DNA from 2 places in the Faecalicoccus sp. genome. Region 2 is predicted to be linked to the other one. Evidence: a T-box and tRNA genes for the amino acid it is inferred to sense, from the RefSeq annotation. Region 2 holds a T-box; the other holds one or more tRNA genes.
The links. The T-box of region 2 lies ahead of serS (serine--tRNA ligase). A T-box ahead of a tRNA ligase gene usually reads a tRNA of that ligase, here a tRNA-Ser.
Positions count from the first base shown of each region.

Region 1 (6,539 bases), on a different contig from region 2:
ACCGGGTGTTATGACAAGGAAAAGTGTTTCCGTTCCTTTACAGACAGGTCTAAAAATTATTGATTCTATGATCCCTATCGGTAGAGGACAACGTGAGTTGATCATTGGTGACCGTCAGACAGGTAAAACCGCTATCGCAATCGATACGATTATTAATCAAAGAGATCAAAATGTAAAATGTATCTATGTTGCGATCGGACAAAAGGCAAGTACGGTAGCTCAAATTGTCGAAAAATTGAAACAGCATAAGGCAATGGAATACACAACAATTGTTGTGTCTACGGCAAGTGAGCCTGCCCCTTTACAATATTTAGCTCCTTATGCCGGTTGTGCCATGGGGGAAGAATGGATGGAAAATGGTCAGGATGTCCTGATTGTTTATGATGATCTATCCAAACATGCGGTAGCTTATCGTACCATGTCGTTACTTTTAAGAAGACCACCGGGACGTGAAGCTTATCCGGGTGATGTTTTCTATTTGCATTCTCGTTTATTAGAGAGAGCTGCTCGTCTAAATGAGAATTATGGAAATGGTTCTATGACGGCTTTGCCAATTATCGAAACGCAAGCTGGTGATATTTCAGCTTATATTCCGACGAATGTCATTTCCATTACCGATGGACAGATTTTCTTAAAAACAGATATGTTTAATCAAGGGATTCGACCAAGTGTAGATTCCGGATTTTCAGTGAGCCGTGTTGGTTCTGCCGCACAAATCAAAGCCATGAAACAAGTCTCCGGATCTTTAAAACTGGAATTGGCACAATATCGAGAAATGGAAGCATTCTCAAAATTTGGATCTGATCTAGATGCCGCCACAAAGGAAGTTTTGGAGCATGGTGCCAGATTGATTCAATTGTTGATTCAAAAACAGTATGCACCTTTACGTGTCAGCGAACAAATCCTTTCTCTGTATGCTGCTAAGCATAAGTACTTAAAAGAGGTGCCTGTGGAAAAAGTACAAGCTTTTGAAGCCGGACTGCTTGCATTTGCCCATAGAGAATATCCTTTTATCTTCGATCAGATTGAGACCAAGAAGGAATTGGATGATGAGTTAGAGACACAAATGAAAACCGCTTTAGATGCATATTCTAAGAATTTTTTTGCGACAGAGGGTGCCTAATTTATGGCGCAGACTCGACAAGCAATACAGGCCCGAATTAAGTCCGTAGAATCAACCAAAAAAATTACCAGAGCTATGCAGCTGGTAGCTTCCAGTAAGTTAACTAAACAAAAACAAAGAATGGAAGAGAATCGTGAATATGCGGATAGTTTACAGACGCTTTTGACTTTGGTATTATATTCGGCTCACAAGAATTCTATCTATCTTAATTCGGATGTTTCTAAACCCAAATTGATTTTTGTTGTAACCAGCGATATGGGACTTTGTGGAGGATACAATGCAAACATCCACAAAATGATCCAAAGCCATATTTCTAAAGATGACAAGATCATAATGATTGGCTCTCGTGGGATAAACTGGATCAAAAATCGGGATTACAGTGTTTATGATTCTTTGCCTGAATTAAATGAAGACAATGTGTATACATCTTTGGCAACAAAAATGGATGAAGCCTTACAACTTTATGAACAAAAAGAAATTTCAAGTATACAAGTTTTATATACACATTATAAAAATACATTAACCTTTGTTCCTACTTTAGAAACCATTCTTCCAGTATCCAAACAGGAAGAGAAGGAGCATATAGCGAAAGCGGAAATGATTTTCGAACCGGACCAGCAAAGTATGTTAAAAGATGTAATACCTATGGCTGCCAAATCCATTTTGTTTTCTAAGGTGTTAGAGAGTAAAACGAGTGAACAAGCTTCACGAAGAATGGCAATGGAAAGCGCAACGGACAATGCCGATGAGTTACAGGCAACTCTGGAACTGGCATTTAACCAAGCTCGTCAGGCTGCTATTACACAAGAAATTACTGAAATTGTTGGCGGTGCCAATGCATTAGTTTAGGAGGTAGAAAATGTCAGAAAATATTGGAAAAGTTGTACAAATCATCGGTCCTGTTGTCGACATACAATTTGATGAGGATCGTTTACCTGACCTTTTGAACGCAATTGAAATTAAAAGAAAAGACGAGGAGAGCTTAATTGTTGAAGTTGAGCAAGGTATTGGTGCCGATCGCGTTCGTTGTATAGCCATGGGAAGTACAGATGGTTTGGTGCGTGGTATGGAAGCTATTGATACCGGTAAACCAATTCAAGCTCCGGTAGGACAGGCAGTACTGGGACGTATGTTTAATGTGCTCGGGCGTCCGATTGATGGTTTAGGTGAAGTAAAGAATGTCAGCTATGCGCCGATTCATCGAGAAGCACCTGCTTTTGATGAACAAAGCACGACCAGCGTTCCTCTGGAAACAGGAATTAAAGTAATTGATCTTCTTTGCCCTTATGTAAAAGGAGGGAAGATTGGTTTATTTGGTGGTGCCGGTGTAGGTAAAACTGTTCTGATTCAGGAGTTGATTCATAACATTGCCAAAGAACATGGTGGAAAGTCCGTTGTTGTTGGTGTTGGAGAAAGAACTCGTGAAGGAAATGATATGTACCATGAGATGAAAGATAGTGGTGTCCTTGATAAGACTGTTCTTGTATATGGACAGATGAATGAAAGTCCGGGAGCCAGAATGCGTGTAGGTCTGACAGGTCTTACTATGGCAGAGTATTTCCGCGATCAGGATCATCAAGATGTTTTATTATTTATTGACAATATCTTTCGATTTACCCAGGCAGGATCAGAAGTAAGTGCTCTTTTAGGACGTGTTCCAAGTGCTGTAGGTTATCAGCCAACGCTGGCAACGGAGATGGGACAGCTTCAGGAACGTATTACTTCCACCAATGAGGGTTCAATTACTTCTGTACAAGCCATTTATGTGCCGGCCGACGATTTAACCGATCCAGCTCCGGCGACTGCATTTACGCATTTGGATGCCAAAACGGTATTGGACAGAGATATTGCCGCTTTAGGAATTTATCCGGCAGTAGATCCTCTGGAATCCAACTCAAGAATTTTGGATCCGCTTGTTGTAGGAGACAGACACTATAAAGTAGCTCGTGGCGTTCAAAGTATCCTGCAGAGATATAAAGAATTACAAGATATTATTGCGATTTTAGGTATGGATGAATTAAGTGAAGACGATAAGCAAATTGTGAATCGTGCCAGACGTGTTCGTAACTTCTTGTCACAACCGTTTAATGTTGCAGAAGTTTTCTCGGGAATTCCCGGTAAATATGTTCCTTTAGAAGATACAATTCGCTCTTTTGAACGCATACTTGCAGGTGAATTTGATGATCTTCCCGAACAGGCATTTATGTTTGTAGGTACTGTGGAAGAAGCTGTAAAAAAAGCAGAACAGTTAGCTGGTGAGTAATATGATTTCTTTGAAAATCGTTACTCCCAGGGGGCGCTATCTTGAAAAAAAGGTGAAGAGCATTCATTTAACAAGTGTTGAAGGAGAAATGACAGTTCTGGTCAATCATATGCCGATTTTTGCTTCAATCCTTCCATGTGAACTTGTTTTAGTCGATGAGTCAGATACAAGATTGGAATATGCCCTGTCAGGCGGATTCTTTCATTTAGAAAAAAATGAAGCCATGTTGTTGACGGATGCAATCGAAGGTAAAGGCGATATCGATATTGAACGCGCCAAGAGAGCTTATAGGCGGGCAAGAGATCGCATAGACAAAAAAGACAGCGCGACAAATATGAAACGTGCCAACTTGGCACTGGTTCGTGCAATGAATCGAATCCATGTACATGACGACTAGAATTCTAGTCGTTTTTTTATTATACTTATCGTATGCTTACAACGATCTTATTGGATGTAGATAACACATTACTTGATTTTAATGCATGCGCTTTAGCTTCTATGAAAGATGCGTTTGCGTATTTTCATCTGCCTTTTTCAAAGGACACGGTTTTTCCGGTGTTTTTAGAGATCAATTCTAAGCTCTGGACACAGATTGAAGATGGTGTTTTGACAAAGGAGCAGCATTACCAAATCCGTTGGAAAACAATTCTTCAGGTTCTTGGCATTCCTTTTGATGGGGTTACGCTTGAAAAGAAATTTGTCGAAGGTCTTCATGAATATGCTATTCCTGTAGAAGGAGCCGGAGAACTTTTAGAGTATTTAAAATCAAAGTATGTGATCTGTGCAGCTTCCAATGCACCCTATGAACAACAGATCCATCGTTTACAGCTGTCAGGGTTTTATCAATATATGGATGCTTTTTATATTTCAGAGAAGATCGGTCATCAAAAACCATCGAAACAATTTTTTATGCATTGTTTACATGAACAGGGAATTTCTAATGAGCAGGCAATCGTGATCGGCGATTCTTTACAGGCTGATATTCAGGGAGGTATCAATGCGAATATACAGACGATCTGGTTTAATCCATCGCATAAAACAGCTACAAATACGTGTATGCCAACGTATGAAGTCGATCAGCTAAAAAAAATTAAAAAAATTTTATAAAAAGTGTTGCAATAGCACAGGTATCATGGTAATATAAATAAGCGCTGATGAGTAGCGTTCTTGATCTTAAAACTTGGAGAAGTACTCAAGTGGTTGAAGAGGTGCCCCTGCTAAGGGTATAGGTCGGGAAACTGGCGCGAGAGTTCAAATCTCTCCTTCTCCGCCATTTTATTGAATATCTAAATTTGGTCCAGTGGTGTAGTGGTTAACATGCCTCCCTGTCACGGAGGAGATCGTGGGTTCGAGTCCCATCTGGACCGCCATTTATTTTTGTGCAGGTGTAGTTCAATGGTAGAACTTCAGCCTTCCAAGCTGACTACGTGAGTTCGATTCTCATCACCTGCTCCACTTTTAAATTGAAGAACTTCAGATGAAGTTCTTTTTTTATTCATCAAAATCAAAGTTTCTTTAGCTTTCATGATCAAATTGAATCAAGAGTTTTTACTATGAATTGTATATGCGGTTTTGATCAGTTTGTTGTTTATAAACATGATGTTTAAATCACTGGAGGATATTATCTTTAGCGTGCTATTTTTGAAGAATCATAGAAAGATAAAAGAGATAATTTGAATTTTTCATAAGAACTATTTACAATGACTTTATGATTATCAACGTAAGTGGAAGAACAGATATTGTAGCTTTTTATACACCATGGTTTCTAAATCGAATGAAAGAAGGATATTTTCTTGTCCGGAATCCTTTCAATCCATGTTCTATCTCTCGAATTAATGTAGAGAATATCGATTTGATCGTTTTTTGTACTAAGAATCCATTACCGATTCTAGATTCTTTGCATACACTGCAAAAACCATTTCTTTTTCAAGTCACCTTTACGCCTTACCATAAAGATATTGAACCTTATGTACCAGATAAAAGACTGATTTTGAATGCCATCCGTAAGCTTTCAAAGCTTTCTAAAGAGTCTAAACCACTGGTTCGATATGATCCTATCTTATTAAACGAAAGATACGATGTGAAATATCACATAAAAGCTTTTGAAAAGATGTGTATGGAATTAGAGGGATATGTGGATCGAATTATCGTATCGTTTGTAGATGACTATAAAAATGTCAGAAAGCATCAAACCGAATTACAAACCAAAGAGTTACGGACGCCGATTACAAGTTGATCGGTACTTCTTTTTCTTATATTGCCAAAGAGCATGGTATGAGTGTTCAGACATGTTTTGAACAGCGAGATCTTTGTGAGTATGGCTTTCGTAAAGATGTATGTATGTCAGTCGAAGAGGCTTTTCTGATTACCGGGACAAAGTTTAAAAAATGGAAAGCTCGTGACTGCGGTTGTGTTGAAATGGTCGATATCGGACAATACAACACGTGTCGTCATTATTGTAAATACTGTTATGCCAATTTTGATGAAAAAAGAATAGAAGAAAATGTTCGATTACACGATCCAGAAAGCCCTTTGTTGATAGGGAATGTACAACCGCAGGACCAAATTCGAGTGCGTAGAGGTTGATGTGGTTTAGTAAACCAAATGTTCCAGTTTTTCAAAAATTGAAAGACGGAAGTGAAACAAAAAGTAAAAAATGTTCTTTACATTCGTCATTAAATTGGGTACAATAGACAAGCACATGGAAAGAATATCCAGGCGCACTTTATGGCGGTTGTGGTGAAGTGGTTAACACAGCGGATTGTGGCTCCGTCATTCGCGCGTTCGAATCGCGTCAGCCGCCCCATATGTCTATAAGTCCTTTACATAAAGGACTTTTTTTGTGCTTGGCCTAATTCTGGCATAAATTTGATGGATAATTGTACTAAATTTCCTACAGAGCTGTGTTGCTAAAACCTAATGAATATTTGTACAAATGATTGAAAATGATTGTTCAATACGTATGATCTTTTCAATCTTTTTTTCTAGGTTTATGTGTAAATGGATCAAAATATCAAAAAACTTCAAAACTTTTTAATAGTTTTTCAATTATTTTTCGTATTTATATAATATGAAGATCAAAGAATTAGAAACTAATTTAAGACCCAGAGAAAAAGCATTAAGCTATGGGTTGGAATCTCTAAGTGATTTGGA
Region 1 is NZ_JAXKBY010000203.1:272-6,810, forward strand. It holds partial or broken gene atpA (F0F1 ATP synthase subunit alpha) at 1-1,123, shown strand, start outside; gene atpG (ATP synthase F1 subunit gamma) at 1,127-1,972, shown strand; gene atpD (F0F1 ATP synthase subunit beta) at 1,983-3,386, shown strand; gene atpC (ATP synthase F1 subunit epsilon) at 3,388-3,783, shown strand; gene U0M88_RS09530 (YjjG family noncanonical pyrimidine nucleotidase) at 3,816-4,493, shown strand; tRNA gene U0M88_RS09535 (tRNA-Ser) at 4,569-4,659, shown strand; tRNA gene U0M88_RS09540 (tRNA-Asp) at 4,681-4,756, shown strand; tRNA gene U0M88_RS09545 (tRNA-Gly) at 4,768-4,841, shown strand; partial or broken gene U0M88_RS09550 (DUF1848 domain-containing protein) at 5,095-5,972, shown strand; tRNA gene U0M88_RS09555 (tRNA-His) at 6,117-6,192, shown strand; partial or broken gene U0M88_RS09560 (UPF0758 domain-containing protein) at 6,457-6,539, shown strand, end outside.
Region 1: it has a tRNA-Ser gene. The T-box ahead of serS (serine--tRNA ligase) is inferred to sense a tRNA for this amino acid. The anticodon was not compared.

Region 2 (7,610 bases):
ACATGTATCTACACCCTCGATTAAAACTTGTAAGGAATTTACAAATTCTTCTCTTTTTTCCTGTTCCCAATTTAATGTTTCAAAGGCATATCTCTCAGCTGTCTTTCGACCTACTCCTGGTAGATTTTGAAATGCCAGAATCAGATTTTCAAATTTTTTTGGATACATTCTATTCCTCCATTTTTTTATTTTCCTTTTTTAATCATATGATTAGTCATCTATGATTGTTATGCCTGGAAAATAGTTTTTCATCTTTTCTTCAATCGTTTCTTCTCTTACTTCACTTTTTTCAAGTTTTGGTTTAATGATTACCTCAGCAGCTTCTGGTAAAGTATGTGTTAACATTTTTTGTCTAAATTCATCAATTACACGATTATGTTGCACTGAATCAACTGCGAAAACTACCTTAGGTGTTCCTAACAATTGTTCCGTATAGTTTTCATATCCCTCTTCCAACTGCATGGCATTGATCTCTTTTGCCTGAATTTCTGATTTTACACTAACAATCATATACGTGTTTCCACTTGCCACTAAATTCACATTACGTAGTGTTGATGCGTATTTAGCCGCGTCTAAATCAGATAAATACATATCATTATCCTTTAGTTTCAAAGAATCTATTTGTCTTTGTGTCTTCTGAGCACCTACAAGCAATTGTAGTACATATTCATCGCTTAATATGATTTTACGATCTTCTTTTCTCACATCCTTCAATGTTTCACGTGAAACATCAGATATTTCATTTTTTTCCGAAATTGCCTCAAAATCGCTATTTTTCGTACTTTTTTCTTTTATTTCTGATTGTTCAGATACCGTTTCATATGAGTTTTTGCTATTGCTCATAGTAATTTCAGAATCAAAACTCTTATCGATTTTATTCTTTTCTGGCTCTGTTTTCAAAGATATTTCATATGAATCGGCAATTGATTTTAATAAACCTGTTTCTAAATAATCAATTACACTGGATGCATAATTAAATTTACTATATACATCCATCAATTCATCTAAGACACGGATTCTAAATGGAGAAGGTGCCATAGATATCTTTTCTTGAATAATTCTTTTATTTGAATCCGAAACTAAATCTGTATTTGCGGCATAATCTAAAATGATACTGTCTTTTAATAATGAAATTAAATCTTGTGTTAATCGTTTTAAATCCATTCCTGCTTCTTCTGCTTCTTGAAGCTTCTGAACAACAAATTCTATATCTCTTTTGTATAGTGCATAAAATAAATCACCTAATTCATCTAAAGTTACAACACCATAAATCTGACGAACATCATTGACTGTAATCTTGGAAGTGCAAAATGCGACACATTGATCTAATATAGATAACGCATCACGCATCCCTCCATCGCTTAATTGTGCAATTAAACGAATGGCTTCTTGATCAATTTGTATATTCTCTTGTTCACAAACGATTGTTATTCGCTTTGTCAGATCTTCCATGCATACTTTATTAAAATCAAATCGTTGACAACGAGAAATGATAGTTGGAATTACTTTATTAGGCTCTGTTGTTGCCAAAATAAAGACTACATGGGCTGGAGGTTCTTCAATGGTTTTTAAAAGGGCATTAAAAGCACCTGTTGTCATCATATGAACCTCATCAATGATATATACTTTATATTTTCCCTGCATTGGAGCATATTTTACACGTTCGATCAAGTTACGAACTTCATCTACACCATTATTAGATGCAGCATCGATTTCTATGATATCCGGATGATTTCCATTTTGAACCATCTGACAATTCACACATTTTTCACATGGCTTATGATGTTCACTTTCACAATTCAACATCTTCGCAAAGATTTTGGCAACCGTTGTTTTTCCGGTTCCACGAGGTCCGCAAAATAAATAAGCATGTCCTATACGATTCTGATCAATTGCATTTTTTAATGTTTGGATGATATGTCTTTGTCCAACAACATCCTCAAATCTCTGGGGTCTATATTTTCTATATAATGCCTGATACATAAATTCAGACCTCACTTTCTAACCTCTTCATTATAGCATAAAGGCTCAAGCCTTCTTTCGTTTCTGTTTAAAAAACTCCTTTAAAAGACTTGAGCACTCTTCCTCTAATATTCCACTTGTATAACTTGGATAATGATTAAATCCTTTTGTTTCAAATAAGTTGGTACAAGAACCAACACAACCTCCCTTTGGATCGTAGGCGCCATAGACAACACGTTCGATACGAGATTGTATAATAGCACCAGCGCACATCGGACAAGGCTCTAACGTTACATATAACGTACATCCTTCCAACCGCCATGTATTTAATTTCTTACATGCTTTCTGAATAGCCAAAATTTCTGCATGAGCAATGGATTGTTGATTCATCTCTCTTTTATTGTAAGCACGAGCAATGATTTTATCGTCTTTAACAATAACACATCCAATAGGAACTTCATCTTTTGCCGCAGCCATTTTAGCTTGTTTAATTGCTTGTTTCATCCATTTTTCATCATTTAACATATTCGCAGCTTCCTATAAAAAAACTACTACACATGATGGAGCAAACTTAAGGCTGCTTCGTTCCCGACCTGACCTGATTCATTTGACATCATTGTAGTAGCTTTCTTATTATATCATATGAATTTACATTTTCAACAAGTTTATCCTTTTAATCCTCTAGATTGACGATCCATATCTTCAATCACAATATCATAAATTTCTCCTAAGCTGGCACAGTATTCCAATACTTTCCAGGGATCATTGGTATGAAAATGTATTTTGATCAATTCATCATCACCTACTGCCAATAAACAATCTCCTTTAAAATTCTCTATAAAATAATCATGAATCTTATTTTCATCGAGATTTTTACCTTCAATCAATAATTGTGTATCATATTTAAACTCTATCATGATGATTTCCTTTCTTTTTTCATATATCATACTATAAAAAAAGATAATCATAAATTCATATGAATTCACAATTATCTTTTACAGGTTATCCTATTTTCTTTTTACCACCCATATATGGCTGTAATGCTTCTGGAATCAATACACTTCCATCTTCCTGCAGGTTGTTTTCCAGGAATGCGATCAACATACGCGGTGGAGCCACACAAGTATTGTTTAAAGTATGGGCAAAATATTTATTTCCTTTTTCATCTTTTACACGAATGCGAAGACGTCTTGCCTGTGCGTCTGTCAAATTAGAACAGCTACCAACTTCAAAGTATTTTTTCTGTCTAGGAGACCAGGCCTCTACATCCACGGATTTACATTTTAAATCCGCCAAATCACCGGAGCAACATTCCAGTGTTCTTACCGGTACATCTAATGAACGGAAGAATTCTACTGTATTCATGTAAAGTTTTTTAAACCATTCCATACTTTCTTCCGGCTTACATACAACGATCATTTCCTGTTTTTCAAATTGATGAATTCGATAGACACCACGTTCCTCGATACCATGCGCTCCTTTTTCCTTTCTGAAGCATGGAGAGAAAGAAGTATAAGTATAAGGAAGATCTTTTTCATCTAAGATCGTATCAATAAATTTTCCAATCATAGAATGTTCGCTGGTTCCAATCAAATACAGATCTTCGCCTTCAATTTTATACATCATGCCTTCCATTTCCGCAAAGCTCATAACACCATCAACAACGGCAGAACGAATCATATACGGTGGAATACAATAAGTAAATCCTTTATTGATCATAAAATCACGTGCATAGGAAAGTATGGCAGAGTGTAAACGAGCTACATCACCCATTAAATAATAGAATCCATTTCCGGCAACTTTACGAGCACTGTCCAAATCAATTCCATTTAAACGTTCCATGATTTCTGTATGATATGGAATTTCAAAATCTGGTACAACGGGTTCTCCAAATTTTTCTAATTCCACATTTTCTGAATCATCTTTTCCAATAGGAACACTTTCATCGATCATATTAGGAATCATCATCATTTTCTGTTTGACAGATTCTCTTAATTTATCTTCCTTTTCTTCCAAGGCTTCCAATTCCTGAGCAATCGAAGCTACTTTCTGTTTTACTTCTTCTGCTTCCTCTTTTTTACCTTGTCCCATCAAAGCTCCAATTTGTTTGGAAATTGTTTTTCTCTGCCCTCGCAGATCATCTGCATGCTGCTGAGTCTGACGAAGCTCTTTATCTTCCTGTAAAACTTCATTGACCAAAGGAATTTTCGCATCCTGGAATTTTTTCTTCATATTCTCTTTGACCAAATCTGGATTTTCTCGGACAAATTTAATATCTAACATTTCTATATCCTCCTTTTGTCCATTAAAAAAGAGACATGTACCACAAAGGGACGATGTCTCGCGTTGCCACCCTTCTTATCTTAAAAAATAAGATCTCTTGACATGATAACGGTATGTACCGAAAACAGATACTTTTTTCCCTGTTTCACTCAAAGGGGCTTTTCCATTTATCTTCTCGATATTTTCACCAGCCATATCGTCTCTATAAAAAAAGAATAAATGTACTTTTCCTTTTCATTGTTTTCAGTATATTTTATATCATTCTTTCAATAAGAGTGCAAGTTTGAATCGAATAGAATTTTATAGAATACGAATAATCATATGACATTCCTATTCCTGGATCTGTTTAGGCTTTTTAAAGATGCCAAAGACTACAATTAAAATTGCAATCGGACACATGATGGATAAAATAGGTAACGACATATTTAAAATAAAATCTAAACCTAAACTTGAAATAATAAAACTGAAAATCACAAAAAGTAATAACCATTTTTTATAGGAAATCTTTGGAACAAGTTCCTGAAAATATTGGGCACAACAAGATAATAATCCGGTACAAACATTAAAGCAGGCAATAAAGAAAATCATGCCTACTAAGATTTGCGCAAATGATCCAAAACTATTTTCTATAGAATAGACTAAAACTTGTGCACCATTTGTCACTTGATCAAACATACCGGAGCTATGCATTCCTATATAACCGGTAGCACAATAAACAATTGCCAATAACATTCCTGCAATCAGTCCTGCCTTCATAATTTCAATCGTAACTCTTTTTGGCTTTTTAATTCCTAAATCTTGAATGTTGATGGCGATAATAATTCCAAAATTTAAAGCCGCCAAAATATCCATGGTCTGATAGCCATCCACGATTCCGGATAATACCGGTGATGATGCATATCTTGTATAAGGATTCCCAATATGAACAGGAAGCAAAAAAATAGCACCTAAAAATACAATCAATATTAAGATCAATAAGATGGGTGTCATAAATTTTCCTAATAAATTTTTTAATTTATTTGGCTTTAATGCCACAAATCCTGCCAATGTGAAAAAGAGAAGGGAATATATAATTTGAAACAACATGCGATTGTCTTCCTGAATCAAAGATGCCAATGCCATTTCAAATGAAGTCGAAGCGGTTCTGGGAATCGCAACACAGGGTCCAATCAACAAATACACTAGTGTCACAAACACAAGTGTAAAATAAGGATGAATCTGATCTGTCAGATTTTTTAATCCCTGATGCTTGGCAACGACAATAACGGTAACACTGGGAACGACAACTGCCATCAATAAAAATCCAAGGATTGAAAGTAAAAATGAAGAACCGGATTGTGCTCCTAATAAGGGAGGAAAGATCAAATTTCCAGCTCCAAAAAACATTGAAAACAGAGTAAATCCTATTAATATACTATTTTTGATATTTAACTTTTCCATACAATCTCCTTAAAAAAGATCCTTATTGTGATAGACAATAAGGATCTACAGATTTATTCTTCCTGTGTTTCTTCGTCCTCGTCATGATCAACTAAAGTAACCTTGGTCACTTTAGAACCTTCTGTCAGATGAATCAATTTAATTCCCTGCGTATTACGTCCATAAACACCTACACTGGCCAGTGAGATACGAATCATGATACCGGAACTGGATACGATCATTGCATCTTCATCCCCATTGACAGCTTTTACACTGACTAAATTTCCTGTTTTCTCGGTAATATTTATCGTACGTACACCTTTTTTACCACGGGAAGTCAAACGATATTCTTCAAAATCACTGCGTTTACCATATCCATTTTCAGAAACTGATAATACGGTGTTTCCTTCATTGGATAAACAAACACCTACAACGTAGCAGCCATCACAATTAAATCCAAGTACACCAGCTGCATTTCTTCCCATCATACGAATTTGATTTTCTTTGAAGCGTACAGCTTTTCCATTGGATCCGGCAATCATTACTTCATCATCACCGGTCGTTGCCTTGACAAACGCAAGTTCATCTTCTTCTTTTAAGCTGATTGCGATCTTTCCATTACGATTGATATTGTCAAATTCATTTAATGCGGTTCGCTTGGCAATTCCGTTTCTGGTCACAAACAATAAAGTTTTGATATGATCATGTTCTTTAGGAATTGGAAGCAGCACTTTTACCTTTTCATCCTTTTCCAATGTCAGAAGGTTGATGATTGGAAGTCCCTTAGCTGTTCTGGATGCGATAGGAATATTAAATCCCTTCATACGATAAACGCGTCCTTTATTCGTAAACAACAACAACCAGTCATGTGTTGACATGGAAATCAAAGTATCGATGGAATCTTCTTCATTTAATGTCAATGACTTAATACCACGTCCACCACGATTTTGTGTATGATAAGTATCAACCGGTTGACGTTTGATATAGCCTGATTCTGTCAACATAATGATACTGTCTTCTACCGGAATCAGATCCTCATCTTCCATATCAAATGAAGCATCACTGATTTCCGTTTTACGATCATCGCCATATTTTTCATTGATTTCTGTCAGATCTCCACGAATGATCTGTAGTACACGATCATGATTGGCCAGAATATCTTCCAAATCCGCAATTGTCATTAAAATTTCCTGATATTCTTTTTCAATCTTATCTCTTTCCAAACCGGATAATCTTCTTAACTGCATGGCTAAGATAGCCTTAGCCTGTGTTTCAGACAATCCAAAGGTTTCACATAGATCCTGAATCAATCCAGCTTCTTCTTTTTTACTGGAACGAATCAAATGAATGACTTGATCAATATGATCCATCGCAATACGAAGACCTTCTAAAATATGCGCCCTGTCTTTTGCCTTCTTTAAATCAAATTTCGTTTTTCGAACAATAACTTCTACCTGATGATTTAAATAATCATTCAAAATCTCTTTTAAAGAAAGCTGCTTTGGTCTTCCATTCTCCAAAGCCAGCATATTGATTCCAAAGCTTGTCTGTAACGGAGTCAAACGGAAGAGTTGATTTAAGATGACTTCTTCCTGCACATCTTTCTTTAGTTCCAGTACAATACGAATACCTTCACGGTTACTTTCATCATTCAGATAAGTAACACCTTGAATTTCTTTATCACGAATCAGATCCGCCATCTTTTTAATCAAATTCAATTTGTTGACCTGATATGGTATTTCATAGAATATAATTCGTTTCTTTCCATTATCCAATTCTTCAATACGATATTTGGAGCGAATCATGATTGATCCACGACCCGTTTCATAGGCCTGACGAATTCCTTTTCGTCCTAAGATCATACCGCCGGTTGGAAAATCTGGGCCCTTGATAACTTCCATCAATTCCGGTACGCTGACATCCGGATCATCCATAATTCTAAAAAT
Region 2 is NZ_JAXKBY010000157.1:225-7,834, reverse strand. It holds gene recR (recombination mediator RecR) at 1-168, opposite strand, end outside; gene dnaX (DNA polymerase III subunit gamma/tau) at 211-1,983, opposite strand; gene tadA (tRNA adenosine(34) deaminase TadA) at 2,029-2,487, opposite strand; RNA gene ffs (signal recognition particle sRNA small type) at 2,498-2,595, opposite strand; gene U0M88_RS07515 (kinase to dihydroxyacetone kinase) at 2,628-2,879, opposite strand; gene serS (serine--tRNA ligase) at 2,965-4,245, opposite strand; T-box leader at 4,289-4,492, opposite strand; gene brnQ (branched-chain amino acid transport system II carrier protein) at 4,576-5,685, opposite strand; partial or broken gene gyrA (DNA gyrase subunit A) at 5,739-7,610, opposite strand, start outside.